DNA from 2 places in the Mesorhizobium sp. WSM4823 genome. Region 2 is predicted to be linked to the other one. Evidence: predicted binding sites of a transcription regulator. Region 2 holds the regulator's gene; the other holds the start of a gene.
What was found. The regulator LexA, encoded in region 2, represses DNA repair genes until DNA is damaged. The targets are predictions, from matches to a motif close to TGTTCNNNNTGTGTTCNG.
Positions count from the first base shown of each region.

Region 1: a site for LexA is predicted at 3,955-3,972, ahead of AC0L26_RS29210 (ImuA family protein). Genes of this name have one in related genera too.

Region 1 covers NZ_JBVVQL010000019.1:52,571-67,578, forward strand. Annotated here, with positions in the region: gene AC0L26_RS29185 (response regulator) at 1-120, opposite strand, end outside; gene AC0L26_RS29190 (DUF4153 domain-containing protein) at 124-1,677, opposite strand; gene AC0L26_RS29195 (HpcH/HpaI aldolase/citrate lyase family protein) at 1,976-2,872, shown strand; gene AC0L26_RS29200 (DUF1737 domain-containing protein) at 2,899-3,105, shown strand; gene AC0L26_RS29205 (metallopeptidase family protein) at 3,400-3,822, opposite strand; gene AC0L26_RS29210 (ImuA family protein) at 3,996-5,027, shown strand; gene AC0L26_RS29215 (DUF6504 family protein) at 4,969-6,444, shown strand; gene AC0L26_RS29220 (error-prone DNA polymerase) at 6,441-9,728, shown strand; gene AC0L26_RS29225 (Trm112 family protein) at 10,039-10,275, opposite strand; gene AC0L26_RS29230 (LON peptidase substrate-binding domain-containing protein) at 10,356-11,027, opposite strand; gene trxA (thioredoxin) at 11,191-12,189, opposite strand; gene AC0L26_RS29240 (prolyl-tRNA synthetase associated domain-containing protein) at 12,284-12,781, opposite strand; tRNA gene AC0L26_RS29245 (tRNA-Gly) at 13,014-13,088, shown strand; gene AC0L26_RS29250 (HEPN family nuclease) at 13,211-13,702, opposite strand; gene AC0L26_RS29255 (hypothetical protein) at 14,235-15,008, shown strand, end outside.
Region 2 covers NZ_JBVVQL010000002.1:455,199-470,206, forward strand. Annotated here, with positions in the region: gene bamA (outer membrane protein assembly factor BamA) at 1-1,342, shown strand, start outside; gene lpxD (UDP-3-O-(3-hydroxymyristoyl)glucosamine N-acyltransferase) at 1,519-2,577, shown strand; gene fabZ (3-hydroxyacyl-ACP dehydratase FabZ) at 2,578-3,036, shown strand; gene lpxA (acyl-ACP--UDP-N-acetylglucosamine O-acyltransferase) at 3,050-3,883, shown strand; gene AC0L26_RS07130 (LpxI family protein) at 3,870-4,769, shown strand; gene lpxB (lipid-A-disaccharide synthase) at 4,759-5,943, shown strand; gene gltA (citrate synthase) at 6,012-7,340, opposite strand; gene gltX (glutamate--tRNA ligase) at 7,522-8,946, opposite strand; gene AC0L26_RS07150 (ComEC/Rec2 family competence protein) at 9,049-11,505, shown strand; gene lexA (transcriptional repressor LexA) at 11,499-12,251, opposite strand; gene AC0L26_RS07160 (molybdopterin molybdotransferase MoeA) at 12,356-13,561, opposite strand; gene moaC (cyclic pyranopterin monophosphate synthase MoaC) at 13,561-14,058, opposite strand; gene trpC (indole-3-glycerol phosphate synthase TrpC) at 14,125-14,976, opposite strand; gene trpD (anthranilate phosphoribosyltransferase) at 14,981-15,008, opposite strand, start outside.

The DNA.
Region 1 (15,008 bases), on a different contig from region 2:
CTGCAAGGCGGCGGCGCCGTCGGCTACGGCAACCGTCTTCATCCCCGCCTTTTCGAGCGCAAAGCAGATGATTTCGCGGATGTGCGGATCATCGTCGGCGACCAGGATGTGATGCGGCATGAATCAGCGGCCCGGCACGAAGGGTTCGGAGCCCTGAGGAACCATGAACGGGATATTTGTGTCGAGAGTGCGAAGGAGCCGCCAATCGCGAAAACTCCAGGCGCGCCAGTTTTCTTGGTCGGCGCGATAGCGGGCCTCGTCCTGCCCAAGCAAACGGGCGAGTTCGCTGTAGGAGGGAAGGCTGGCCGCATTCGTGCTGGCTTGATGCTCGAGGAAGCGGTCGAGCGCCGGCCAGGCGCTGGGACCGAGCGAACGCAGGTAGCAGAAATCGAGTTCGGTGCCCTGGCCGGTCATTTCGAATGAGTGCTCGACATTGTAGTTGGCGATCAGCGCCGCGAAGTTGACGAAGCAGCAGGCATAGAGCGTCACCGAAAGCGTCAGAAGATTGGCGGAAAGCAGCCATTCGTTGGATCTTTCGAGCGCGATGCGGGCGATGATCAGGGCAAGGCCCGCCGCCACCAGCCCCATCCAGACGAAGGCGGCGATGCGCCAGTAGGTCAGCGCATAGATGCCGATATAGAGGTCGAGCCGCAGGATCGACGAGATGACCAGCACGATGTTCTGTGCCACCCAGACATAGACCAGCCGGCGGATGAGCGGATCGCTGGAGGTCGCACTCCCCGGCCGCAGCGCCGCCAGGACGAAGCCGGCGGCGAGCAGTGCCGTGACGATCAAGGGATAGGCGCCGCGATGTGCATAGGCGGCGTAGGTCAGCCCGTCGGGAAGGGCGATGCCGCCCCACAGATAGGTGGCGTCGAGCGCCGTCTGTATGGCGAACAGGAGGTTGAAGACGACCAGCGCGCGAAGAATGGCGGCCTTGCCGAAGATGATGTCCTCGATCGCTTTGGCGGGTTTTGTCGTCGTCACCCGGCCGACAGGCACAGACGACACTACACGCGCAAAGGAGCGGAAAAGGCGCGGCAGACGCGGGCGCAAAAAGGCCCAGACACCGGCAAGCACCAGCAGCCAGAAGGCCAGCCGCGGCAGATGGATGAGCTCCAGCAAGGCGAGGAGATCGATCAGCGACAGCCAGTATTCGATGACCGGATTGGCGGCGCCGAACAGCGCGAGAAACACCGCTCCCAGCGTCAACGGCATCACCCAGACGGCGATCGCCGCGAAGCGGATGCGCCGTTGGCCAAGCCGCCGCGCCACCTTGCGCCAGCGAAAGAAATCGTGGGCGAACCGGAATGGTGCCGCGAGCAGGAAGAGCACTACCTGGCCGGCGATACGGGCAAGCCCGTGCCGCAGCCGCCCGACCAGCGAAAGTGCGAAGACCGCCATCGCCGCAAGCCCGATCGCGACGGACAGCGCACTGACATTTTCAATGAGCGGCAGCAGCCCGACAAGCAAGGCACCGAGCCCGAGCCACAGGCCGCGGGCGCTGAGCGCCGAAGGCTGGATGGCCGCGGCTGCGGCGGCAAGCGTAGTGCCGAACAGGAAAAGCGTGATGCCGATGGGTTGCCCGTAAAAGAAGAAATCGGCCAGGGCAGCAAGCAGGACGGCAGCGCCGAATCGCGCGCAATAGCTTGGCGCGGCCGTAAGCAACGATGTCATGATCGGACTTTCTCGGCGGCTTTGATGCGGCCGGCATATCTGGGCAGGGATTTGGGGATGAAGGGGAAGAGGGTCGCCGAGCGATGCGTCCCGGGTGGATCGACGAGCCACCAGCCCTCATTGCGGAGCCGGTAAGGCAGGGACCAACGGAGTTTTTCTCGCTCTTGCATGCCGCCCTTGTCGTCGGCGGAAGTGCCGGTGGCGGGGCGGACGCGAGGAGATTTTCGGGACTTTTGTGCAGTTTTTATGCAGGTCAAAGCGGCTTGCCTCGACCGGCCGCAGGCGGCATAGATTTGGTATGACGACCGAAACCTACCGCCCGCGCCGTTCGGTGCTCTACGTCCCGGCCTCGAACGACAAGGCGCTGGCCAAGCTTGGCTCGCTGGCCTGCGACGCCGTCATCATCGACCTCGAAGATGCCGTCGCTCCCGCCGACAAGGGTTCCGCGCGCGAAAAACTCGCCGGCATCTTCGCCGATCGCCCAGTTGCCAACGACTATGGCCGGCGCTGCGAGATGATCGTGCGCATCAACGCGCTCTCCAGCGAATGGGGTACCGACGATTTGCTGGCTGCGGCACGCTGCGAGCCCGACGCCATCCTGCTGCCCAAGGTCGATACGCCGCGCGACGTCCTCGAAGCCGGCGACGTGCTCGACGACAATTTTGCCCCGGACGCGGTGAAACTATGGGCGATGATCGAAACGCCCAAGGCTCTGCTCAACATCGGGCCGATTGCCGAGCTTGGCCGCGATCCGGCCTCGCGGCTCACTTGTTTCGTGGCCGGAACGAACGATCTGGTCAAGGACACCGGCATTCTCGCCACGCCCGACCGGCGCTACCTCACACCGTGGCTGATGCAGATGGTGCTGGCGGCACGAGCCGGCGGCCTCGACCTGCTCGACGGTGTCTTCAATGATTTTCGCGACCTGGACGCTTTTGCGCGCGAATGCGGGGAGGCGGCTGCCATGGGGTTTGACGGCAAGTCGCTGATCCATCCGGCCCAGATCGAGGCTGCGAACCGGGCCTTTGCGCCATCTGCCGAAGCGCTGGCCGAGGCGCGCTCGGTAAAAGAGGTGTTCGCGCTTGCCGAAAATGCCGGCAAGGGCGTCATTGCACTGAATGGAAAAATGGTCGAACGGCTGCATCTGGCGCAGGCCGAAAAACTGCTGGCGAAGGCGGCCGCCATCGGGGCATGATTGGCAACTCACGACAGGAATGAAAAATGAAACTCTACCGCTTTTTGTCCGGCCCGGACGATTCCAGCTTCTGCCACAAGGTGACGGCGGCGCTGAACAAAGGCTGGCACCTGTTCGGCTCGCCAACCTATGCCTATGACAAGCAGACCAAGAGCATGCGCTGCGGCCAGGCCGTGGTGAAGGATATCGAGGGCCAGGAATACGGGCCCAACACCAAGCTCAGCGATTGGTAGGGAAGTTCGCTGAAGCGCTCGTCTTTCGTCATCCTAGGGCGAAGCGACGCGAAGCGGAGTGCAGACCCTAGGATCCATGCCGTTACCTCTGCCGAAGGGCTCGGCGGATCCAGGATTAATGCGATCATACCACCGATCGGGATGGTCCCGCTTGCTCATTGCCGCAGAACGGGATGATGGGCGTTCGGTTCTGCATCGCCGGAGCACTGCACCACAGTCACGGCATGGATCCCAGGGTCTCCGCGACGTCGCTTCGCTCCTGCTCCGCCCTGGGATGACGAAGCGTGGGGCCCTTTACTCCGCCGCCTCTTCGATCCGCTCCATATCATCGTCCGACAGGCCGAAATGATGGCCGATCTCGTGGATCAGCACATGAGTGACGATGTCGCCCAGCGTCTCTTCGTTCTCAGCCCAGTAGTCGAGGATGGCGCGGCGGTAGAGCGTGACGCGGTTCGGCCCCTCGCCTGTCTGCGGATTCCAGCGCTCGGCGATGCCGCGCCCCTCGAACAGGCCGAGCAGGTCGAAAGGCGTTTCCAGCGACAGATCGTCCATGATCTCGTCGGTCGGGAATTCGGCGATCTGGATGACGATCTCGCCGGTCAGCTTGCGAAAATCCTCCGGCAGATGGGCATAAGCCTCCAACGCCAGGAACTCCATTTCCTCCATCGACGGCGAAAGCTGGTCGTGCCAGACACGGGTCTTGTAGATGCGGGCCATGCTTTGTCCTTCTGATCCCGGCATATAGGCTTTCGAGCCGGACTCGGCAAATGGCCGGTTGCCGTCGACGCAAGGGCAGGAATAAATTCCCCATGACTCCGCTTGACTCTTCGGGTGGCCTCTGGAATCTATAGGAACATAACAGGAACAATTGTGAGTGGAAGCTGACCGTCATGGCGACAAGCGCCGTGGCGCGGGAGACTGTTTTTGCCCTGCGCCGCCAGATCGCGAAGATCGAGGGAACGCTGCCCGCGCGCTTGGAGGTGCCGGCTGGCGCAGCCCCCGTTGATACTGACGTCACCCCCCAGAATCCAACAGCGGATGGTCTAACAATCGTCCGCCGCGGCCTCGCCGTGGCGCCGCCTGATGCGTTTCTGCGCACCGGTGCCGAAGGTCTCGACACCGCGCTTAGCGGCGGCCTGCCGAAGGCGGCGCTGAACGAGATCCATGGCGCCGCGACACGTGATGCCGGGGCCGTCGCCGGCTTCGCCCTGTCACTCGTCAGCCTGATCCTCAAACAGGGGCCGCAATTGCCGGTCCTGTGGATCGGCACTGCGGAAATCTTCCGGGAGGCGGGCTTCCCCTATGCCAGGGGGCTTCACGCTGTTTTCGGCATCGAGCCGGAGCAATTGCTGTTTTCCGAGGCGCCAAGGCTCCTCGATGCGCTGTGGATCGCCGAGGAAGCCGCCCGGATGACCGCGCTCGCCGCCGTCATCCTCGAAATCCGCGGCAGCCCGCAGCGGCTGGACCTCACGGCGACGCGGCGGCTGCACGCCCGGGCGCAGAATGCCGGCCGGCCGGTGTTTCTGCTGCGCCAGGCCGGCGAACCCGAGCCAACGGCGGCACCCGTCCGCCTCGTCCTGTCGACGGCGCCGTCGGCATCCCGCCAGACGATCGCCGGGCCGCTTGCCGGCTCGATCGGCCGTCCCGCCTTCACCGTCAGCATCGGCAAGAGCCGCACGGCCTTGCCAGGACAATTCACACTGGAGTGGAACCCCGATGAACACAGTTTCGAAGAAAGACGGGGCGAGGAAGGAAGGGCAGCGAATTCTGTCCCTGTGGTTCCCGCATCTCGCCGCGGAAAGGGTCCTGCGGCAGCGGCTGGGGCGGTCCTGGCGTTCCCGACCGTCGGATCACCTGCCGCTGGTGATCAGCCATCGCCAGGGGAACGCGCAGCGCATCGCCGCCCTCGACGAGCGGGCTGAGGCGCTTCACCTGAAGCGCGGCATGGGCATAGCCGACGCGCGCGCCATGCATCCGTCGATCGACGTACTGGAAGCCGATCCCGAGGCCGACCGCCGCCTGCTCGAAAGCCTTGCCGACTGGTGCGACCGCTACACCCCGCTGGTGGCGCTCGACGCAGCCGATGGCCTGTTCCTCGACGTCACCGGCTGCACCCATCTTTTCGGCGGCGAACGCTCGATGCTCGACGACATCCTGTCGCGCTTTTTCCATCAGGGTTTTGATGTCCGCGCCGGCCTTGCCGCCACGCCAGGTGCTGCCTGGGCGGCAGCGCGGTTTGCCAGTGACCGCATCGTCCCCGGTGGCGAGGAGGAGGCGCTTCTCGCACCCTTGCCACTGGCGGCGCTACGCATCGAGCCTGATATCCGCGCCAGCCTGGAAAGCGTCGGCCTGCGCACGGCGGGGGCCGTCATGGCAGCCCCCCGCGCGCCGCTCGCCCGCCGCTTCGGTGTCTCGCTGCTTTTGCGCCTCGACCAGGCGCTCGGCCGCCTCGACGAAGCGGTGTCGCCGCGCCTGCCGGTCGCGCCGCTTTCGGTCGAACGCCACCTAGCAGAACCCATCATGCTGACCGACGAAATAGAGCGGCTGGTGAAAATGCTGGCGACGACTTTGAAGGTGGATCTCGAGCGCCGCGGCGAAGGCGCAAGAAGGCTGGCGCTGCTGCTCTTCCGCGTCGACGGCGCCGTCAGCCGGATCGCCGTCGGCACCTCGCGGCCGTTGCGCGAGCCGCTGCTGATCCAGAAATTGTTCCACGAAAGGCTAGCCGCGCTCGAACAGGACATCGATGCCGGCTATGGCTTCGATCTCGTGCGCCTCTCGGTCCTGACGGCCGCGGCCTTCGACATGCAGCAGGCGGATCTCGCCGGCGAGACGCGCGATGACGGCGCCGATATTGCCCTTTTCGCCGACCGCATCCGCGCCCGGCTCGGCGACAGCGCGGTTTTGAAACCGGTTGCCGTCGAGAGCCATCTGCCCGAGCGCGCCGTCGCCACGCTTCCCTTCGCGGAAGCGCCGCAAAGGGTCTCTCCGCCGAAGAAGCCGGACAAGATACAAGACACTAAGCCTGTCTTCCGGCCGGAACGCCCGATCCGGCTGTTCCGTTCGCCCGAACCGATCGAGGTTCCGGCCACCGAAATGCCTGAGGGCCCGCCGATGAACTTCCGCTGGCGGCGGGCGCTGTACCGGGTCGCGCGCGCCGAAGGGCCGGAACGCATCGCCCCGGAATGGTGGCGGGAGGGGTCGGGGCAGGAAGACGCGCCGACCCGAGACTATTTCCGCATCGAAGATAGCACCGGCCGCCGTTACTGGCTCTACCGCCAGGGCCTCTACGGCGCCTCTCAAGTCCCGCCGCGCTGGTTCATGCATGGGGTCTTCGCATGAACGCGCTGACGGCCGTTCCCTATGCCGAATTCGGCATCCAGTCGAATTTCTCGTTCCTGCGCGGCGCCTCGAAACCGGAGGAACTGGTGGTCGCGGCAAAGTTTTTGGGATTCTCGTCGATCGGGCTTGCCGACCGCAACACCGTGGCCGGTGTCGTGCGCGCCTGGCAGCAGGCCAAGGTGGAAGGACTATCCTATCATCCCGGCTGCCGCCTGGTTTTTTGCGACGGCACGCCTGATGTTCTCGCCTATCCGCAGGACCGCAAGGGCTGGGGCCATCTGTGCCGCATGCTGACGCAAGCCAATATGCGCGATGAAAGCGAAAAGGGCGCACCGCTTCTCTTTCGCGCCGACCTTTTCGAATGGGGCGATCTCATGTCGCTGGCGGTCCTGCCGGATCTGTCGGCGCCGGCGGAAGATCACCTTGGACTGATTAGCCGGCTTAAGGATAGATTTGGCAAGGCTTTGCGGCTTGCCGTTTCGCCGGATTATCAGGGCAACGACCGCTTCCGTATCGAGCAGGCGGCTGCCATGGCTGAGGCATCGGGCATTCCGCTGATGGCGACCAACGACGTTCTTTACCATACGTCCGAACGGCGCCGGTTGCAGGACGTGCTGACGGCGATTCGCCTCAACGTGCCTGTTGCCGAAGCGGGGCTGGAGCTGGCGGCCAATGCCGAGCGCCATTTGAAGCCGCCAGTGGAGATGGCGCGGCTTTTCCGCAGGCATCCGCAAGCGCTGGCGGAAACGTTGCGCTTTGCCGGCGAATTGAGCTTCTCTCTCAGTGACCTCCAATACAACTATCCCGACGAACCGACGGAATCGGGCCTCGGGCCACAGGCCGAACTGGAAAGGCTGGCTCGAGAGGGTGCAGCGATACGGTATCCTGCAGGCGTTCCCGCCGATGTGACCAAGCGCATCCAGGAAGAGCTCGCCTTGATCGAGCGCCTGAACTACGCGCGCTATTTTCTGACTGTCTACGACATCGTCAAATTCGCCCGCAGCCAGGGCATACTTTGCCAGGGGCGTGGCTCGGCAGCCAACTCTGTTGTCTGTTATTGCATCGGCATAACCGAAGTGGGACCCGAGCGGATCGACTCGCTTTTCGAGCGTTTCATTTCCGAGGAAAGGAACGAGCCGCCCGACATCGATGTCGATTTCGAACATGAGAAGCGCGAAGAAGTCATCCAGTACATCTACGAGAAATACAGCGCCAAGCGCACCGCTCTTGCCGCGGCCGTCGTCAGCTACCGGGGCCGGTCGGCGATGCGCGAAGTGGCCAAGGCGATGGGCCTGTCGGACGATGTCAGGAGCGCGCTGTCCAGCTCGATCTGGGGTTGGTCGACCTCGGAGCTCGGCGAAAAGGAGACCAGGGCCGGCGGTCTCGACCAGACCGATCCATCGACAAGGCATGTGATCGAATGCGCCAACGAGATCATGGGCTTCCCCCGTCATCTGTCGCAGCATGTCGGCGGCTTCGTCATCACCAGGGACCGGCTCGACGAGATCGTGCCCATCATCAAGACGGCGATGGATGAACGCAAGATGGTCGAGTGGGACAAGGACGATCTCGACGCGGTGAAAATCCTTAAAGTGGATGTGTTGGCGCTCGGCATGCTGACCTGCCTGCAGCGCGCCTTCACCCTGCTTAGGGATTATTATCCTGATGAGCGGGATGACTATGGCCAGCCCTATGTGCTGGCCACCCTGCCGCCGGAGAACAAACATGTCTACGATATGATCTGCCGCGCCGACACGATCGGCGTCTTCCAGATCGAATCGCGCGCGCAGATGTCGATGCTGCCGCGCCTCCGGCCGCGCACCTTCTACGATCTCGTCATCGAGGTGGCGATCGTGCGGCCCGGCCCGATCCAGGGCGACATGGTCCACCCCTATCTGCGCCGCCGGCAGAAAAAAGAAAAAGCCGAATATCCCAAGCCGGAACTGGAAGAGATACTCGGCAGGACGTTGGGCGTGCCGCTGTTCCAGGAACAGGCGATGAAGATCGCTATCGTCGCCGGCGGCTTCAGGCCGGGCGAGGCCGATGAACTGCGTCGCGCCATGGCCACTTTCAAGCGCACCGGCACGATCGGCAATTACCGCAAGCGGATGGTCGATGGCATGATGAAGAGAGGGTACGAGAAAGACTTCGCCGAACGCTGCTTCAAGCAGATCGAGGGATTTGGCGAATATGGCTTTCCCGAAAGCCATGCCGCTTCCTTCGCCCTGCTGGTCTATGCCTCGTGCTGGTTCAAGACCTTCTATCCCGACGTGTTCTGCGCTGCGATCCTGAACTCCCAGCCGATGGGGTTTTACCAGCCGGCTCAGCTTGTCCGCGACGCAAGCGACCATGGCGTCGAAATCCGCGAGGTCGACGTCAATTTTTCCGGTTGGGATTGCGCGCTGGAGGAAGCGCCCTTCGATCCGGCCCGCATCCTTGAACGCCATGCCCAGATGCGCGGCGTCATCCGGACCAATCATGCCGTCCGGCTGGGTTTCCGCCAGGTCAAAGGTCTGTCGAAGGAGCGGATGGAGGTGTTTGTCGCCAGACGCGGCGACGGCTACGCATCCGTTCGCGATGTCTGGCTGCGTTCAGGTCTCTATGTCGATGAGATCGAGAAACTGGCGCAAGCCGACGCTTTCCGTTCGCTTGGTCTCGACCGCCGCGACGCCCTGTGGGCGGTCCGCGCCCTCGACGGCAGGAGTGCCGCCGAGACCCTGCCGCTGTTCGACCGGCCGGCGATCCGTTTGCGCGATCTCGAGCCCCAAACCAGGCTCCCGACAATGCCGCTCGGCGAGCACGTCGTCCACGACTACCGTTCGCTCGGCCTGTCGCTGAAAGCGCATCCGCTTGCCTTTCTGCGCCAGCGGCTGGATCGTTCCGGCGTCACGCCCAATGCGCGCCTCCCCTCCGTGCCGGATGGCAGGCGGGTCTCCGTCGCCGGCCTGGTGCTCGTGCGGCAGCGCCCAGGCACTGGCAAAGCGATTTTCCTGACGCTGGAAGACGAGCAGGCCGTCGCCAACGTCATTTTCTGGGAAAGAACCTTCAATCGCTACCGGCCCATTGTCATGGGGGCGCGGTTCGTTCGTATCACCGGCAAACTGCAGTCGGAATCGGACGTCATCCATATCGTCGCCGAAAAGGTCGAGGATCTGACGCCCTGGCTGTCCGTGCTTTTGGAGGAGAAGCCCGATGTACCTGTCGTACAAAGCGACCGGCAGGATATCGCGACGCTATCGGGGAAGGCAGAAAGGGTCATGCCCAAGGGGCGCAATTTTCAATAGGGACCCACGCCTTCGTCATCCTAGGGCGGAGCGACGCGAAGCGGAGCGCAGACCCTGGGATCCATGCCGTGACATCCGCCGAAGAATGCAGTGGCTCGGAATGGCGGCGCGAATGGTGCGCTCGATTCTGGTCCGCCGGAGCACTGCCGCTGGGTCACGGCATGGATCCCAGGGTCTCCGCCACGTCGCTTCGCTCCTGCTCCGCCCTAGGATGACGAAGGGAGGACGTGTCGGCCAATATCCAAGGTTTGCGATTTGCCGCTGAGAGGAATTACCGACATTCCCTCCCGATCGGCTTCCAGCCCGCTGTTCAGGACGGTCCGCCCAGGCGCGGCGGCAATCCGTCCTCCAAAGGGATCGCGCGCGCCTCCGAAGGCAGCATGATCGGGATGCCGTCACGCACCGGATAGGCAAGCCGAGCCACCCTCGAGATGAGTTCGCCGCGCTCCGGATCCCAGGTAAGCGGGCCCTTGGTCAGCGGGCAGGCCAGCAATTCCAGCAGCCTGGGGTCGACATTGGCATTCTTTCCGTCACGCCCATCCACCATTCGGTCCGTCCTTATCCGGGCAATCACTTCAGGTTTCGCGCGGCTCTCCCTCCTTCCACAAGGGGAGAAGGAAGAGCCTCCTACTGCAAACTCGATCCGAAATCCTCGTTTTCGCGCGCCAGCGCCATTTCGGTGATGGCAATCAGCGTTTCGGCGCGTGTCTTCAGGTCCGCCGCTTCGAGCAGCGCCTGTTTCTCGGCCGGCCCGTAGGGAGCCATCATCGACAGCGCATTGACCAGCATGGCATTTTCGGCGCGGCTGACGCTTTCCCAGTCGGCTTCAAGATCGTTGGCTTGCAGATAGGCGCGAAATGCCTTGAGCAACGCCGGTCGGTCGATCTCTGCCTCTGCCTGATCTTCATCGAGATCGGTGAGAAAGGGCGCAAACCGACACTGGCGGAAGGGCGTCTTGACCGCGAGCTCCTGCACGATGCGGAACCGGCACACGCCTTGCAGCGAAATCAGGTAACGGCCGTCGCCACTCTCGGAAAGCGCAATGATACGTCCGGCGCAGCCGACATTGCAGAGTTCAGGCTCGCCATCGGCGCGCCGCGCGCCGTCGAGGCTGGGCTGTATGATGCCGATCAGCCGCGATCCGGCGATCGCCTCATCCACCATCTCCAGATAACGCGGCTCGAAGATGTTGAGCGGCATGCGGCCTCCCGGCAGCAGCAATGCCCCTTCAAGCGGGAAGATCGGCACCGTCGACGGCAAATCCGTATCGAGCCGGTAATGCGCGTTTCCCGCCTGCACTTCAGTCCTCCGCTCGCTTCGTCGAGAAGCGCATCAATCCGCCCGCCCATCGCAACCTGGCGTGTAAATCGTCAGGAAGCGAAAAACGGATCCGGTCTGGCCCCTATCTGGCGCAGCCGCCGCCGACCGCAAGGCCGCCACGCAAAAACAGCTTGATGCGCACTCAGGAGAACAGCAGCGACGACAATTTGCGCCGCGCCGCCAGCGTTGCTTCGTCGGTCATCCCCCATGCCTCGAAGAATTGCAGCAACTGCGTCTTGGCGCCGTCGTCGTTCCACGAGCGATCGGCCTTGACGATTGCCAGCAGATTGTCGGCCGCCGCCATGCGCTCGCCATTGGCGTTCTGGATCATGGCAAGATCGAAACGTGCCTGGTGGTCCCCGGGGTTCTCAGCCAGCCGACGCTCGAATTCGGCCGGATTGCCAAGTGCTGCTGCCTGTGCGGCAAGCGCCATCTTGGCGCGCACCGCGGCGAGTGGCGGCGCATCCTTCTTTGCTTCCGGCGCCCGCGCCAGCACGGCTTCGGCGCCCTCGGCATCGCCGGCCTCGAACAGCAGATCACCAAGCCCGGCAATGGCCTCGATCGTCTCCGGCGCCTGTTCCAGGACCGCGTCGTAGATGTCGGCCGCGGTCTGCACATCGCCGGTGTCGCGCGCCTCCGCGGCCGCGGCAAGCGCCTCGGCCACCTGCGGCGCACCATTGGTCTTGCCGCCGACCTTCTCGATGAACGCGGCGATCTGGCTCTCGGGAATGGCGCCCATGAAGCCGTCGACCGGCTGGCCATCCTTAAAAGCAATGACCGCCGGGATCGACTGGATGCCGAGCTGTCCGGCGATCGAAGGATGGTCGTCGATATTCATCTTGACCAGCTTGACCTTGCCGCCGGCGGCCGTGACTGCCTTTTCCAGCAGCGGCGTCAGTTGCTTGCAGGGCCCGCACCAGGGCGCCCAGAAATCGACCAGCACCGGCTGACGGCGCGATTCCTGGATGACGTCGGCGGCAAAAGCGGCGGTCGTCGTGTCCTTGATGACATCGACGGCGACAGGCGGCTCGCCAAGCGCGGCTTTCGCGGGGGCGGCCTCGGTGCCGCCATACTGCACTGTGGTGGCATATTGCCCGCCATTGCTGCCAAACGGGCCGCCAAATTGATTGTTGTCGCTCATCTCGTCGCCCTTTCGGTCGCGCCGCCAGCCCACCGGCCCGGCACAACGTCCACATCCTCACTTAGAAGTCGGTTTATCGCCATCCATGTGGCGATCATGCCGTGACTTTCAAGATAACAGCATCATGCCCGGTTGCCTCGACGAATTTGACGAGGTCGGCGGCAGCGATCGATGTCGTTGCCTCGTTGGTCAGCGGATGGGCGTTGATAATGGCATGGCCCATCAACTCCTGGTCGAGAACCACCTTCACTCTTCCCGCCGTGTCGTTGATCACGCCGAACACGGTGACCGCGCCCGGAACGACGCCGAGAAGCTCCATCAGCATCTCCGGCTTGCCGAAGGACACGCGCCCGGCAGCGCCGATCACATGGTGGATCTGCTTGAGGTCGACCACCGCCTCCTCGCCGACGCTGACCAGGAAGAAATTGTCCTTCTTGTCCTTGAGGAACAGGTTCTTGGTGTGCCCGCCGGCGATTTCTCCGCGCAGCGCCTGCGAATCGGCGACCGTGAACAGCGGCGGATGACGCAGGGTCGAGACCTCGATCCCAAGATCGGCGAGGAAGGCAAAAAGCTCGGCTTCGGTTTTCGGCATGTTGTTTCTTGTCGGACTTGTTGTTGTCGCGGTTTGGATCACGCCGTTTACGGCCAATGACGCGGCCGAGACAAGACCGTTGCGCGGCGAAGCCGCCGATTCCGTTCCTATCGTCGCTACGGAAGGCTTGTTTACGTCGCCGGGTGCGGACCAAAAAACCTGCGATTTCCCTGTTGCAATCGCCGCGCCCTTCAGCCATATAGGCGCGGCTTGCGGCCCAAAAGCCGCGCGAGCGGGTGTAGCTCAGGGGTAGAGCACAACCTTGCCAAGGTTGGGGTCGAGCGTTCGAATCGCTTCACCCGCTCCAAATCTTCTTTAGATTTGAAAAGCATAAAGGGCCCGGGTAACCGGGCCTTTTTGCTATCTGGCGCCGGGGAGCGCCAGGGGGAAGCACGACGACAGCCAATGTGCTATGGGCCCAGGCTCTCGCTAAGAAATGATGTCGTCGACGACGCTTGAGAGGCGCTGTGCAAAATCCAACAGCCCACTGGCACCAATTGTGGCGCCCCAATTGTCCTGCGTCTGTTTGGGCAGACGATCTCGGAAAATGATGTCCACACCTTCAAGGTCGCGAGCGTCCGACGAAAATTGGACACGTCTGTGCGAAAGTGCGTTCCGTATATGTCGAACGTGATCGTCGAGGGAGTTCGACCGACCTATTTCGAATCTCCAGGCAGGCCACCCTTCAGATGCCAACTTCTCGAACGAGTACACTTCTAAGCCGCTTATGCCGCTGTCTTGAATGAATCCACAAGGAAAAACAACCAAACCAAGCAAGGAGGTTACTAGCTCGGTGACCACATGGACGTCCTCCTGCCGCTCCCCCGCGGCAAGCACGAAAGCCAAGTTCCTCCGTACCCTCCGGCCAAAGCCGGCGACTGTGTTTCGGTCGATTTCCACGAAAACTCCTTGTGTCGCCATGAGGCCGCTAAGGCTCTGTTTTGCCGAGAGTTCGGGAACGTGAGGAGTTCAAGCAAGTGCTGTCCACACCGTTCGTCACGCTCTCCAACCGAGAGCACTTCTCGATCGTTGCTCCGGATATCCCAGACGGCCATCTCTTAAACGTTCGGAGCTTAGCACGATTGATAGCGATCGCCGCTCGGAAGCGCTGCATATGACCTAGCTGAAGCTATAGACCTTCGGAGTTTCTGCGAAATCAACAGCCGCATGCCCGCGTAGCGCGGCGTCCGGGCCTGATCCTCACGGCCTGCAAAAGCAGGTGTCGTCAACTGCATAAAACGACTGAGCTCTAAGTAATCCCTTCAATTTGGAAGAATGATATCTCGCCTTTTGCTTCAGATTGGGCATTATGCGGAAGGGGGATTCAATATTGCCGAAGCGCGGGATGAAGGATTGGGGGGCAGTCGATCGTAGCAACCGCATCTCGGATGCCGGCCGCTCGCACGGTGAGCGGGCCCGTGCGCTTCTAGCGCAGCGGGAGGAAATGGGTCGCGTGAACCAGACGATCGTGCGACCGGGCGTCGGCACCGCGACCACGACCAGGTATGCAACGACGGCTAATCCAGCTGGATGGGCGCCGCTAACGGCGGGAGCCCCGGCCGTGCACGCGGTTCTGGACGCCGTCGGTGACGGGCGTGACCGTGTCCTGCTGGGGTGGCCCGAGCGGCCGGGCAATGGGTTTACACTCGCAGCGCTCGCCATGCGGGAGGCGCGCGCCAGCGGCCGGCTCGCTTCCGCGACGCTCGCGATCTGGCCATGGCGCGGCGGCATCACACGTGCGGCCCGGTCCGCGCTGGTCCACCCCGAGGACGTAGCGGAGACCGCGCGGCTCGCGCTGAACGACATCAAGGGCGGCGCAGTATGGCCGAGCGACAATCTGGCCCAACGATCGCTCGCGATGGTTGAGCTGCGGCTGAAAGACTTGATTCTCAAGAACGCGCCCGCGCGCGTTGTCAGGGGACGCCCGCGTTTCGAAGTCGTCGTCCGCAGCCCTAGCCTCGTCGAGACGACCGCGGTGTTCGCGCCATCCGCGGGTCGCTACGTGAACGATGCCGACCAGGTTCTGAAGCGCGTCCTCAACCACACCTTCCTCGGGGAGGCGGGAGCGGGCATTCCTAGGCAGCGCGCCGACGTGGGTTCCCCGGCCTCGACACCATTTGCGTTATTCGGCTTTCCAGCCGAGAGGAGCGCGGCGAGGCTATGCGCTCTCCTGACGTTAGACCGCTTCGCGTCTCATGGCCTGGACGCCGTCTTAGTCGACCTGACT
Region 2 (15,008 bases):
CGAGAACCACACGATTTCGGTGGTCTATACGATCGACCAGGGCACCAAAGCCTATGTCGAACGCATCGAGATTCGCGGCAACGACCGCACACGCGACTATGTCATCCGCCGCGAATTCGACGTGAGTGAGGGCGACGCCTTCAACCAGGTTCTCATCCAGCGCGCGAAGAAGCGGCTGGAAGCGCTCGATTATTTTGAAAAAGTCGAAGTTTCCACCGTGCCCGGCTCTGAGCCTGATCAGGTGGTGCTGGTGGTCGACGTGGTCGAGAAGTCGACCGGCGAGTTCTCGGTTGGCGCCGGCTATTCGACTGGCGGCGACACGTCAGGCCCATCCGTCGAAGGATCGATCACGGAGCGCAACTTCCTCGGACGCGGCCAGTTCATCAGGATATCGGCGGGCGGCGGCAGAAATTCGCGCGACTACAACTTCTCCTTCACCGAGCCCTATTTCCTCGGGCGGCGCATTGCCGCTGGTTTCGATGTCTTCAACCGGACCAGGCAATATGACGAATACGAGAGCGAGACGATAGGTGCGACGGTGCGCTTCGGCCTGCCGATCACCGACAACATCTCGACACAGCTGGCGTACAATATCGCGCAAGAGAAGTATAAGCTCGACGATGGCTGCGAGACCGACGGCGAATACGATCCCCTCAAATGCGATGTCTCTGAAGCGATCCTCGAAGGTATTGACGAGAGCCCGTGGCTCAAGTCGTCGATCAGCCTTGGCCTGGTCTACAACACCATCGACGACATGAAGAACCCACATGAAGGGATCTACGCCAATGTCAGCACGGAGGTGGCCGGCCTTGGCGGCGATGCCAAATTCATCAAGGTGACGGCGCGTGGCAGCGTCTACCAGACATTGTCGGAGCAGCTTGATCTGGTCGGGTTGATTTCGGGCGGCGCCGGCCACGTCCAGGGCTACGGCTCCGGCGATCTGCGCATCTTCGATCATTTTCAGAGCAGCGACCGGATGATCCGCGGCTTTGCCTATGGCGGCATCGGTCCTGTCGACGACCAGGGCTTTGACGACCATCTCGGTGGCACCACCTATTTCAACGCCTCGGCGGAGGCCCAGTTTCCGATGCCGATCATTCCGGAAAGCTTCGGCCTGCGCGGCGCAGTTTTCGCCGATGCGGCGACGCTTTATGGTAGCAAGGTCAGAGGAGATTTGGTCGATCCGTCGTCAACCGACATGCAATGGCGCGCCTCGGTCGGCGTCGGTCTGATGTGGGCGTCACCGTTTGGCCCGATCCGCATCGATTATGCGGTACCGGTCCTCAAGGAAGACACCGACGACGTGCAGGAGTTTAACTTCGGCATATCGACCCGCTTCTGATCGGCGGGCAACGATGCTTCCGGGCCGTTGGTCCGGAAGAGAGTGAACCGATACTACAGCGCCGTGCGTCCTCCGGAGGCGCAAAGCACACTGTGGCACTTTGATTTGCACATGATCCTTCCCGAAGATCGATTCCGATTTTTGGGGTCATGCGCTAGCTGGATATAGCTTCTGGAATGACCGATCCGGTGTTCTTCGCGCCCTCACGCCGGTACACGGCTGGCGAAGTCGCGAATCTGACCGGCTCGGTGCTTGTCGATTCGGGCCTCTCCGATATATCGATCGAAGCTTTGGCGCCGGCAAGCGAAGGCGGCGAGCATGCCCTCGTCTTCGTCGATGGCAGGCGCAACTTCGCGCTGATGCAATCGCTGCGGGCAGCGGCAGTTCTCTGTCCCGCCGAATTTGCCGGCAAAGCGCCGGCGGGCATCGCGGTTCTGGTCCATCCGCGCCCGCAACAGGCTTTCGCGATGGTCGGGCGCCTTCTCTTCCCAGCGGCTGCGACACCGGCGCCGATGACCGGCGAAACCGGCATCTCGCCGCATGCTCATATCGACCCATCGGCGCATATTGAGGCCGGCGCGATCATCGAGGCCGGCGCGATCATCGGCCCCCGCGCTTCTATCGGCAGTGGAACCGTCATCGCCCCTCATGCCGTTATCGGTCCCTCCTGCCAGTTCGGCCGCGACGGCTATGTCGGCCCAGGCGCCAGCATCCAGTACGCGCTGATCGGCAACCGCGTCATCATCCATGGCGGTGCCCGCATCGGTCAGGACGGCTTTGGCTTCGTGGCTGGCGCGAAGGGCCCGGAGCGCGTCCCGCAGATCGGCCGTGTCGTTATCCAGGACGATGTCGAGATCGGCTCAAACACCACGGTCGATCGTGGCGCCATGTCCGACACGATCATCGGTCAGGGGACCAAGATCGATAATCTGGTGCAGATCGCTCATAACGTCCGCATCGGCCGCAACTGCATAATCGCCGGCCTTTCAGGTATTTCCGGTTCCGTGACGGTGGGCGACAACGTCACCATGGGTGGCGGTGTCGGCCTTGCCGATCACCTGACCATAGGGACCGGGGCCAAACTTGCTGCGAGAAGCGGGTTTATGAGCAACGTTCCTGCGGGCGAGATTTGGGGAGGATATCCGGCACAGCCGATGGCGGAAGCCATGCGGGAGATCGCAGCTTTGCGAAGACTGGCCAGGGCGCGCAAATCCGGCGAGGGGGGGAATAGCTAGATGATGGCGGCGACGACGCTCGAAGCGGTCGACATATTGGGGTTGATGAAGCTCCTGCCGCATCGCTATCCGTTCCTGATGATCGACCGCATCATCGACATCGATGGCGACGAGTCCGCTATCGGCATCAAGAACGTGACCATAAACGAGCCGCATTTTCAGGGTCATTTCCCGGATCAGCCGGTCATGCCCGGCGTGCTGATCGTCGAGGCGATGGCGCAGACGGCCGGCGCCATCTGCATTCGCAGCCTTGGCACCGAAAAACCATCGCTGGTCTATTTCCTGACCATCGATAACGCCAAATTCCGCAAACCGGTCGTTCCTGGCGACCAGTTAAAGATTCATGTGAAGAAAATTAAGAAACGCGGCAACCTTCTCAAATTCGCTTGCGAGGCTCTGGTCGACGGCGTCAAGGCCGCGGAAGCCGAGATCTCAGCGATGATGGTTACGAGCGACTGACGATCGAATGCTTATGAAAATCCAAACGGTTATCCATCCATCTTCGGTCATCGAGGCAGGCGCTAAAATCGGCGAAGGCGTCCGCATCGGGCCGTTCTGTCACATCAGCGGCGACGCCGTGATCGGCGACCGCGTCGAACTGGTCAGCCACGTCTCGGTGATGGGCGCGACCACGATCGGCGCCTCGACCAAGGTCTATCCGATGGCGACATTGGGCGCGCCGCCGCAAAACACCAAGCACAAGGGCGGCCGCACCACGCTCGTCATCGGTGAGAACTGCACGATCCGCGAAGGCGTGACCATGCACCTCGGCACCGATTCCAGCCGCGGCGAGACTGTTATCGGCGACAACGGCAATTTCCTTGCCTATGCCCATATCGCCCATGACTGCGTCGTCGGCAAGAATGCCACGTTTGCCAATCAGGCGACGCTGGGCGGCCATTGCGAAATCGGCGATAACGTCTATATCGGGGGCCTCACCGCTGTTCATCAGTTTGTCCGCGTCGGTGACAATGCCTTTCTCGGCGGCTGCTCGGCAATTGTCGGCGATGTCATTCCCTACGCCATCGCCGTCGGCAATCGCGCCAGCCTTCGCGGCCTCAACATCATCGGCCTGAAGCGCGCCGGCCTGCCGCGCGCCGAGATCCTTACGTTGCGCAAGGCTTACAGGACGATCTTCGATCGCTCCCGAACCGTCGGCGAGAATATCGAGCTCGCAAAGGCGGAATTCGCTTCATCGCCGACGGCCATGAAGATCATCGATTTCATCGCCAGTCGCGGCAAGCGGCACTACGCCGTCCCGTCGCTCAAGGGCGGCGACGGTGACGATGGCGATGACGAAGGCTGAGATCGCCGGGGCGAAGCTTCAACTCGCGCCAGGCTCTAGGATCGGTATCGTTGCCGGTAGCGGCAGCTTGCCCGTGGAAGTCGCCGAAGGCCTGGCCGCGCATGATCATCCGCCTTTCATTCTGTTGATGGAGGGCGAGGCCGACCGGCAGGAGCTCCGCCAGTACGAGCACGACAGCTTGGCACTTGAGCAGATCGGCTCATTGGTGGCGACGCTGAAGCGTCACGGCGTCACCCATCTGGTTCTTGCCGGCGAGATCAAGCGCAGGCCGCGGCTGATCGACATGCGCCCGAGTCTCGGATTGCTGGCGATCGTGCCTTCGGTGGTCCTGGCGCTGGCGCGCGGCGATGATGGGCTTCTGAAAGTCCTGACACGAGGCCTTGAAAAGCGGGGCATCAAAGTGGTCGGCGCGCATGAGGTGGTTCCCGAACTGGCAGCGAGCCAGGGAACTCTGACCGCGGCAGGACCAAATCGATCCGACTGGCGTGACATCGAGGCAGGGCGGGCCGCCGCGAAAGCCATTGGCGCGCTTGATATCGGCCAGGCGGCAATAGCGGTCGGTGGGCGGGCGATCGCGCTGGAAGGCATCGAAGGCACTGCCGGGCTGCTTGAGCGGGCAAGAGAGTTGCGCGGCCATGGCAGGCTGGCTGGCGGCACGCGTGGTGTCCTGGTCAAATGCGCCAAGCCCGGCCAGGAGTTGCGCGCCGACCTGCCGTCGATCGGCCCGCAGACGGTCGATGCGGCGCATGCAGCCGGCCTTGCCGGCATTGCCATCGAAGCTGGTCGTTCGCTCATTCTGGAGGGCCCCGTCACCATCGCGCGCGCCAATGCGCTGGGCCTTTTCATCGTCGGCCTGCCCGTCGAGGAGCCGGCCTATGGCCAGTGACAAGCCGCTGAAGATCGCCATCGTCGCCGGCGAGGAATCCGGTGACCTGCTTGGCGCCGACCTCATCCAGGCGCTCAAGCGCACGACCGGCCGCGAGGTCAGGCTTGTCGGCATTGGCGGACGCCATCTGCAGGCGCTTGGCCTCATCCCACTATTCGAGGGCAGCGAGATCGCGCTGACGGGGCTGAGCGCGGTCCTGCGCGACCTGCCGCGCCTGATGCGGCGGATCAGCCAGACGGCCGGCGCGGTCGCCGGTGAAAGGCCCGATTGCCTGATCACCATCGACAGCCCGGATTTTTCACTCCGCGTAGCCAAGAAGGTGCGTGGCGCCGATCCGGCAATCCCCATCGTCCACTATGTCTGCCCGAGCGTCTGGGCATGGCGGCCGGGCAGGGCGCTGGCGATGAGACCGTATGTCGACCATATCCTTTGCATCCTGCCTTTCGAGGTGAAGGAACTCGCCCGCCTCGGAGGTCCGCCCGGCACCTATGTCGGCCATCGCCTCACGCATGATCCGGGCGTGCTCGGTGCTGCCAAGGCGCAAAGCCTGCCGCGCGACCTGTCCGAGGATCGCGTGAAGACATTGCTGGTGCTGCCCGGCTCGCGTCGCGGCGAGGTGCGAAGGCTGGTCGGCCCATTCGGCAAGACGATCTCGATCCTGCGCGCGCGGGGGCATCGCTTGCGCCTGCTGTTGCCGACGGTTCCGCATGTCGCCGACCTGGTCAGGACTTCGGTGGCGAGTTGGGACGAGAAGCCGGAGATCATCCTTGATCCCGAACGCAAATGGCAGGCTTTCGGCAAGGCCGATGCGGCGCTGATCGCATCGGGAACGGTGTCGCTGGAACTGGCGCTGTCGGGCGTGCCGATGATCTCCTGCTACCGGCTCGATCCGGTCATGCGGATGGCCCAACGCTTGATCACCGTATGGAGCGCCGCCTTGCCCAATCTCATCGCCGACCGTCCGGTGGTGACCGAGCACTACAATGAATATGTGCGGCCACACTATCTGGCGCGGCAGCTGGAAGCGCTGTTTTCCGACACTGCCTACCGCACTTGGCAGAAGGACGGTTTTGCCGAAGTGGCCAGACGCATGGCCACCGGCAGGCCGTCCGGCGATATCGCGGCGGGGGTGGTGATGGAGTACATAAAGAAGCGAATAGGGAGTAGCGAATAGCGAGTAGGGGCAGACTGGCGTCTAGCGTTCGCTGTCTTCTTCCTATTCGCTACTCACTATTCGCTCAACTACCGCTTCGCAATAGGCACGTAATCCCGTTCCGGCGCACCTGTATAGAGCTGGCGCGGACGGCCGATCTTCTGGTGCGGATCCTCGATCATCTCTTTCCACTGCGCGATCCAACCGACTGTGCGGGCGACCGCGAACAGCACGGTGAACATTGTGGTGGGGAAGCCCAGCGCCTTGAGCGTGATGCCCGAATAGAAATCGACGTTCGGATAAAGCTTCTTCTCGATGAAATAGGCATCGGTCAACGCGATCTTTTCCAGCTCCATGGCGATGTCGAGCAGCGGATCGTCCTTGATGCCGAGTTCGCCCAGCACCTCATGTGCGGTCTTCTGCATGATCTTGGCGCGCGGATCGTAGTTCTTGTAGACGCGGTGGCCAAAGCCCATCAATCGGAACGGATCGTTCTTATCCTTGGCGCGGGCGATGAATTCCGGGATGTGGTCGACATGACCGATCTCGCCCAGCATGTTCAGAGCGGCCTCGTTGGCGCCGCCATGCGCCGGTCCCCACAGGCAAGCGATGCCGGCAGCGATACAGGCAAACGGATTGGCGCCCGACGAGCCGGCGAGGCGGACGGTCGAGGTCGAGGCGTTCTGCTCGTGATCGGCGTGCAGGATGAAGATGCGCTCCATCGCACGCGCCAGCACCGGGTTGATCTTGTATTCCTCGCACGGCACGGCGAAGCACATATGCAGGAAGTTGGCCGCGAAATTCAGCTCGTTCTTCGGGTAAATGAAGGGCTGGCCGATGTGATATTTGTAGGCCATCGCCGCTATCGTCGGCATTTTGGCAATCAGCCGCATCGATGCGACCATGCGCTGGTAGGGGTCCGAGATATCGGTGGAGTCGTGATAGAAAGCCGACAGCGCGCCGACCACGCCGCACATCACCGCCATCGGATGCGCGTCGCGGCGAAAGCCGGTGAAAAAGCGTGACATCTGCTCGTGCACCATGGTGTGGCGCGTCACCCGGTAGTCGAAATCGTCCTTCTGCGCCTTGGTCGGCAATTCGCCATAGAGCAAGAGGTAGCAGACTTCGAGGAAGTCGCCATGCTCGGCCAGCTGGTCGATGGGGTAACCGCGGTGCAAAAGAATGCCGGCATCGCCATCGATGAAGGTGATTTCCGACTCGCAGCTTGCCGTCGACGTGAAGCCGGGATCGTAGGTGAAGGCCCCGGTGGTGCTGTAAAGCGAGCCGATGTCGATGACATCTGGTCCGACCGAACCGCTTCGCACCCTGAGCTCGTGAGTTTTGCCGCCGAATTCAAGTTTTGCAGTCGATGCTTGGGTTTTGCCGCCAAATTCCATCTTTGTCGCAGCTTCGGACATTGCAAACTCCTTTTGGTTTTCTCACTGCCGGCAAGGCAATATATCTGCAACGCAACACGTCGAAAGGATCGGAGTTCGCGCGTTTGCGCCCGCTTTTGGATTTGCGTGCCAAATTGGGCCAAGACCTAATGTTGCACTGCGAAACCCGCCTTTCAATGCCAATCTTCTTGGGCCAGTTTTGCTAATCGATTTGATCGGATATGCGCGCCAGGCTTTCGTCGCGGCCAAGCACGGCAAGCACATCGAACACGCCGGGCGAGGTGCTTTTGCCGGTCAGCGCGGCACGCAGAGGTTGGGCCACGGCACCGAGCTTATGACCGCCTGCCAGAGCATATTCGCGGATCGCAGCCTCCGCGGCGGCGGCCGTCCAGTCACCTGAAACTGCCTTCAGCACCGCGTGGGCACCCCGCAGGATCTCGCGCGCCTCACCGCTGAGCAGCGCTGCCGCCTTCTCGTCGATCGGCAGCGGCCGCTCGGCGAACAGGAAGCCGGCGCCGTCGACAAGCTCGACCAGCGTCTTGGCGCGCTCCTTCAGGCCTGGCAGCGCTGCAAGCAATTGCGCCTTGCGCGTGTCGTCGAGGCGCGTTGCGATCGCCGGGCCGCCTTCGAGATAGGGCAAGGTGGCGATGAAGATATCGAGCAATTCGGCGTCGCTCATCCGGCGCATATGCACGCCGTTCAGGGCCTCCAGCTTGGCGAAGTCGAAACGAGCGGCGCCCTTGTTGACGTCGCCGATATCGAACCAGGCAATCATGTCCTTGATCGACATCACTTCGTCGTCGCCATGGCTCCAGCCGAGCCGCGCCAGGTAGTTGAGCAGCGCCTCGGGCAGATAGCCCATGGCGCGATAGGCCTCGACACCGAGCGCACCATGTCGCTTCGACAGCTTGGCGCCGTCGGCGCCGTGGATCAGCGGAATATGCGACATCGACGGCACGTCCCAGCCCATGGCTCGATAGATCACCATCTGGCGGGCGGCGTTGGTCAGATGATCGTCGCCGCGGATGATGTGGGTGATGCCCATGTCATGGTCGTCAACGACGACAGCATGCATATAGGTCGGATTGCCGTCCGAGCGCAGGATGATGAAATCGTCGAGATCCTTGTTGGGGAAGCGCACCTCACCCTGCACGAGATCATCCACCACCGTCTCGCCCTCGGTCGGCGCCTTGATGCGGATGGCGCCCTTAACGCCCGCAGGCGCCTCCGACGGGTCGCGATCGCGCCAGCGTCCATCGTAGCGGGGAGGGAGCCCCTTGGCCCGCGCGCTCTCGCGCATCGCCTCCAGCTCGGCTGGCGTCGCATAGCAATAATAGGCCTTGCCCATGCGCACCAACTCCTCGGCCACCTCGCGGTGGCGCGGCGCGCGCTCGAACTGCGATACCGGCTCGCCGTCCCAGGTGAGGCCGAGCCAGGAGAGTCCGTCGAGGATGGCAGCGGTTGCCGCAGCCGTCGAACGCTCACGATCGGTGTCCTCGATGCGCAGCAGCATCGTGCCGCCGGTGTGTTTCGAATACAGCCAGTTGAACAGCGCCGTGCGCGCCCCGCCAATATGCAGGAAGCCGGTGGGCGAGGGGGCAAAACGGGTGACGACCTTGTCGGACATGGAACTCTCGGGCAGGCGCAGGAAACGGATGTGGTTGCGCGGACTTTCGCGCGTCGCGCGTTCATGTAGCATAGGAGGTCAAGGGCGCAAGGGGCAGACCCGATGGCTGGACCAGGCCGCGGCGTGAACGAGAGCGAGGGCGCGGTCGCAAGCGTCAGCGAACGATCGCTGTTTGCCGACGTTCCTCACGCCGAGCCGCTACCCGTTTCGTTGCCTGGGTCGCACCCGGGCATCCAGCCTCTTTCGCCAGCCCGCTCCGCGCCAATACCCAGTCCAACACCCGGGCTTGTCGTTGGCTTCCGCCGACAGTTCCGTCGCCTCGCACCATCCGCTGTCCGCAACAGCGTTGTTTCGGCGGCCGGCATGGAACTCGACCGCGGCGTCGCCTTCCTGCTGGTGCCGGTTTTCCTGGCATCCGGCGTGATCGTCTATTTTTCGCTTGCCGTGGAACCGGGCTTTCCCCAACCCATCGCCGTCGTGGTCCTCACGGCATTGTGTGCAGCGGTCACGCGGTCATGGCGCAAAACGCATTTGTGTTTCATGGCAGCGTTGCTGTGCGCACTCGGTGTGCTCGCCGCCAAGGTTGAAACCTGGCGCGCGGGAACGCAGATGCTCGGTTCGGTAATCCAGACCCAGCTCACCGGCCGCATCGTCAGGCTCGACCAGATGGCGAACGGCCGGATCAGGCTGACCATCGACGTGATATCGACCGCTCGGCCGACACTGCGTTATGCACCGGAACGTGTCAGGGTTTCGGCACGCAAAACTCCCGCCGAGATGACCGCAGGCTCGGTGGTAACCGGCTATGTGAGGCTTCTGCCTCCGACTGGCCCGGTTAGGCCGGACAGCTATGACTTCTCCTTCGACAGCTATTTCGCCGGTATTGGCGCCAGCGGCTTTTTCCTCGGCAATCCGAAGATCGTCGCTTCCGAGGATGCACCGTTAGCCGCGCGCCTTTCCGCCTCGATCGAAAAGGCGCGCGAAAGCATCGCCGACCATATCAGGGACAGCATCGGTGGCGCCGAGGGGGAGATTGCCGCAGCGCTGATCGTCGGCGTGCGTGCCGGCATCCCCGAAGAGATCAACGAATCGATGCGGCGCACCGGCATCTATCACATCATCTCCATTTCCGGCCTGCACATGGCGCTTGTCGCCGGCACCATCATGGGATTGCTGCGCGGCGCCTTTGCGCTGTTTCCCGATTTTTCGTCGCGCAGGCCGGTCAAAAAATATGCGGCCGGCGCCGCACTCGTTTCCATAGCTGCCTATCTCATTTTTTCCGGTGTCGTGGTCGCGGCTGAGCGCAGCTTCATCATGTTGGCGGTGATGCTTGTCGCCGTGCTGTTCGATCGGGCCGCACTCACCATGCGCAATCTGACGATTTCAGCGATCGCCGTCATCGTCGTGTCGCCGCACGAGGTGGTCGGCCCCAGCTTCCAGATGTCCTTCGCCGCGACCGCAGCCCTCGTAGGCGCCTATGCAGGCTGGTCAGACTATCGTGCCGACAAGGCCAAGGCGCCGCCGCAGCGACGGTCACCGGTCGCTTTCGTCACGCGGAAACTCCTCGCTGGGACAGGTGCAATCGCAATGACCTCCATCATTGCCGGCAGCGCCACCGCGCTTTTCGCCATCTGGCACTTCCAGCGCGTCTCGCCGCTCAGCCTGTTCGCCAATCTGGCCGTCATGCCGATCGTCACGGTCGTCATGTTCCTGGCCGTCGTCAGCGCCTTGGCAATGCCTTTCGGCCTCGACGGGCCTTTCCTCTACATGATGGGCAAGGGGCTGACGGCGATGATTGCAATATCGGGATGGATCTCCGAGCGTTCGCCGGTCGATGCAGTCGGGCTGATTTCGTTGCAGTCGGTTCTGATGGTGACGGTCGCCCTGGTCATTGCCACAATGGCGACGACATGGTTGCGGCTTGCGGCACTTCCCTTTGCGCTCGCCGGCCTGCTAACGATTTCCGAGACACGCACCCCCGACGTGCTGATCTCGGAGGACGCACATCTGGTGGCGCTGCCGATCGGCGGCGGCGAACTTGCCATCAACCGAGTGCGTTCGAACGAATTCACCACCGACAATTGGAAACATGCGCTGATTTCAGCGACCATTGTCGAGCCGGAGACATTCGAAAAAGGAGACGTGCGGTTCGACATCGCCGATCCGGCCGACCTGCCGCCGGGATCGCCTTTCTACTGCACTGACGGCCTCTGCATCGCCCGGCATCCGTCCGGCGCGATCATCGCGCTCGCCGATGACCGCAAAACCGCGCGGCCAGCCTGTGGCTTTGCGGATTTGATCGTCATCGACGATGCCACGGCCTATTATAATCCCTGCCGCAACCCGCTGGTTCTCGTCGTCACCAAACGCCAGCTCGCTCGCATGGGCAGTGCCGCCGTTTTCTTCGACCCGCTATCTGCGACGACGCGCGCAGAAATCCGTTTTGCCGTCGAACAGCCATATAGGCCCTGGCATGAGCAGCGGAGATTCTCGCGCGAGGCGAGGGGCTTGCCGCCATACCGCAAGGCCGAGAAACCCGGGAAAGCTGTCGCTCAGTAACGCCGGATCAACCCGACCAGCTTGCCTTGCACCTTGACCCGGTCCGGCCCGAATATGCGCGTCTCATAGGCCGGATTGGCGGCTTCCAGGGCGATCGAGGCGCCTTTGCGGCGGAACCGCTTCAGCGTCGCTTCCTCCTCGTCAACCAGGGCGACAATGATCTCGCCAGGTTGGGCGGTGTCGGCGTTGCGGATGATGACCGTATCGCCGTCAAAAATGCCGGCCTCGATCATCGAATCACCTTTGACCTCCAGCGCGTAGTGCGCGCCGCCGGTGATCATGTCCGGTGGCACCGAGATCGAATGCGTCTGGTGCTGGATGGCATCGATCGGCACACCGGCAGCGATACGACCCATCACCGGGATGGAGACGGTGGCGACAACGTCGTCGTCGTTGCCGGCCGCAGGCATGCGTGAAGGCGCCGGCTTGATCTGCCGCCCGAGGCTGCCCTGCCCATGGCTGCTCTGCCCAAGGCTGCCCTGAATGACGCTCGGCGAGAATTTGCGCGCCGCATTGAGGCCGGGCGCGATCGAATCGGGCAAGCGCAGCACTTCCAGCGCGCGAGCGCGGTTGGGCAGCCGGCGAATGAAGCCGCGCTCCTCCAGCGCCGTGATCAGCCGATGAATACCCGACTTGGAGGCGAGGTCGAGCGCTTCCTTCATCTCGTCGAACGATGGCGGAATGCCGCTTTCCTTCAGCCGCTCGTGGATGAACATCAACAGCTCATGTTGTTTGCGTGTCAGCATCGCGACCCCCAACAGAATCAGAAAAACAAACCCAGAACAAACACTATCTGTTCCAGTTGTGTTCCGCAACTGTTTAAAGTTTAATGAATGCGTTGACGGTTTGTTCAGCGTAACATCAGCACGCTGCAGGCGGCGCCTGTCGCGGCTGGGGGTGCAAATGGCTCACGCACGATCAGCCCGTTCGCGTCGGCCAGCATCCTGAGCATCGAGGAATCCTGGATGCCGAACGGCGTCGCCGTTAGCGTGCCGGCGTCTTCCTTCACCACCGCGCGTACATAGTCCTGCCTGAGATCGTTGGCCGGCATGGCGGCGCCGAGCCGCGCCTGACGCATGTCCTGCCGGTAGGCGCGGCCGCCGAGCCGCGCAAGCAACGGCTTCAGGAAAAGCTGTGTGCAGACCAGGCTCGCCACTGGATTGCCAGGCAGGCCGATGCAGCGGACGTCGCCCAGCCGGCCGAACATCAGCGGTTTGCCCGGCCGCATGGCGATCTTCCAGAAATCGAGCGTCATGCCTTCGCCAGTCAGCACGTCATGGACAAGGTCGTGGTCGCCGACTGAGGCGCCGCCCAGCGTGACGATGACGTCGGCTCCTGCATCGACCGCTTTTTTCACCAGCGCGGCGATCGCCTCCTTGCGGTCGGAGGCGATGCCGAGATCGAGCGCGTCGGCGCCGACCAAGCGGGCTGCGGCGGCGACGCCATAGGCATTTGACGAGATGATCTGGTCGGGGCCAGGCTCGCTGCCCGGCGGCAGCAATTCGTCGCCGGTAGCGATGATGGCGACCAACGGCCGTTTCACCACGCTGACCTGCGGATGGTTGGCCGCCGCCGCCAGCGACAACGCCGCCGGATCAAGCAGGCGGCCTTTCTCCAGCAGAACGTCGCCCTTTGAGAAGTCAAGCCCGAGGCGGCGGATGTTGCGGCCCTCAACCGTCGAAGCGGTCACTTCGATGCTGCCACCGCCGAGGTCGCGGACATTCTCCTGGATAACGATGGTGTCGGCGCCTGCGGGAAGCGGCGCGCCGGTGAAGATGCGCACGGCCTCCACCGGGCCGACTGTTCCGGCAAAGCCGCGTCCGGCCGGCGCTATGCCGATCACCGAAAGTGTTGCCGGCACGGCGGCGACATCCTCGACCCGCACTGCATAGCCGTCCATGGCGGACGCGTTGAAGGGCGGCTGGGTGCGGAGCGCCGTGAGCGGCTCCGCCAGCACGCGGTCGGCGGCGTCCATCAGGGCGACGCTTTCAGCTCGCAAGGGCGCAGCATCTTCAAGCAGGCGCTCTAGCGCCTCGGCGACCGGAAGCAGCGCCATTATTGGCCCGCCTCTTGGGCGCCTACCTTGTAGTCGCCGGATTTGCCGCCGGTCTTTTCCACCAGCCTGATGCCGGAGATCACCATGGCGCGGTCGACCGCCTTGGCCATGTCGTAAATGGTCAGGCAAGCGACCGAGACGGCGGCCAGCGCCTCCATCTCGACGCCGGTCTTACCGGTGACGCGGGCCAACGCCGTGACCTTCAGGCCGGGCAGCGTCGCGTCCGGTTCGATGTCGACGGATATCTTGGTCAACAGTAGCGGATGGCAGAGCGGAATCAGCTCATGCGTCCTCTTGGCCGCCATGATGCCGGCGATGCGCGCCGTACCGAGCACGTCGCCCTTCTTGGCGTCGCCATCGAGGATCATTTTGAGCGTCTCCGGCAGCATCGAGACGAAACCCTTGGCGATCGCCGTGCGCGTCGTCTCCGCCTTGTCGCCGACATCGACCATGTTGGCTTCGCCTGTCGCGCCAAGATGGGTGAGGGCAGCCGCCATCGTCAGATGGCCTTAAAGCGACGTGCGTCCGTTTGGACGCACATAGTACGCTCTAGCACGCTGGATTTATGCATCGTGCTCTCCGAAAATCGATTCCGATTTTCGGGCCGATGCATGAGCCGGTGCCTTGCCCGTCAAAAGCAGGTGCGTTGCGGCAGCCACGTCCTGTTGCCGCATCAGGCTCTCGCCGACAAGGAAGGTGCCGATGTCGCTTTTTTCCAGCCTGCGGCAGTCCTCGTGCGAGAAAATACCGCTCTCGCTGACCAGCAGGCGGTCGGCCGGCACCATCGCCGCGAGCCGCTCCGAAGTATCGAGACTGGTTTCGAACGTCCGGAGGTTGCGGTTGTTGATGCCGATCAGCCGTGACGACAGTTTCAGCGCGCGTTCCGTCTCGACCTCGTCATGCACCTCGACCAGCGCGTCCATGCCGAGTTCGAAAGCTGTCGTTTCGAGCTCCCTGGCCATGGCGTCATCGACGCTCGCCATGATGATCAGGATGGCATCCGCGCCCCACGCGCGGGCTTCGAACACCTGATAAGGCTCGAACAGAAAATCCTTGCGCAAGGCGGGCAATGTCACGGCGTTACGCGCATCGGTGAGGAATTCAGGCGCGCCCTGGAAGGACGGCGCGTCGGTCAGCACCGAAAGGCAGGCGGCACCACCTTTCGCATAGGCCTTGGCCAGTGTCGGCGGATCGAAATCGGCGCGAATCAAACCCTTGGACGGGCTCGCCTTCTTGATCTCGGCGATCAGCGCGAAACTGCCGGATTTGCGCTTGGCTTCAAGGGCCGAAAGAAAGCCGCGTGGCGCATCGGCGTCTTTCGCCCGCGCCTTGATCTCGGCAAGCGGCACGCGCGCCTTTGCCGCCGCGATCTCGTCGCGCTTGTAGGCTTCGATCTTGCGCAGAATGTCAGACACGGCTCTATCCGTTCGAAATCTCGACCAGTCGG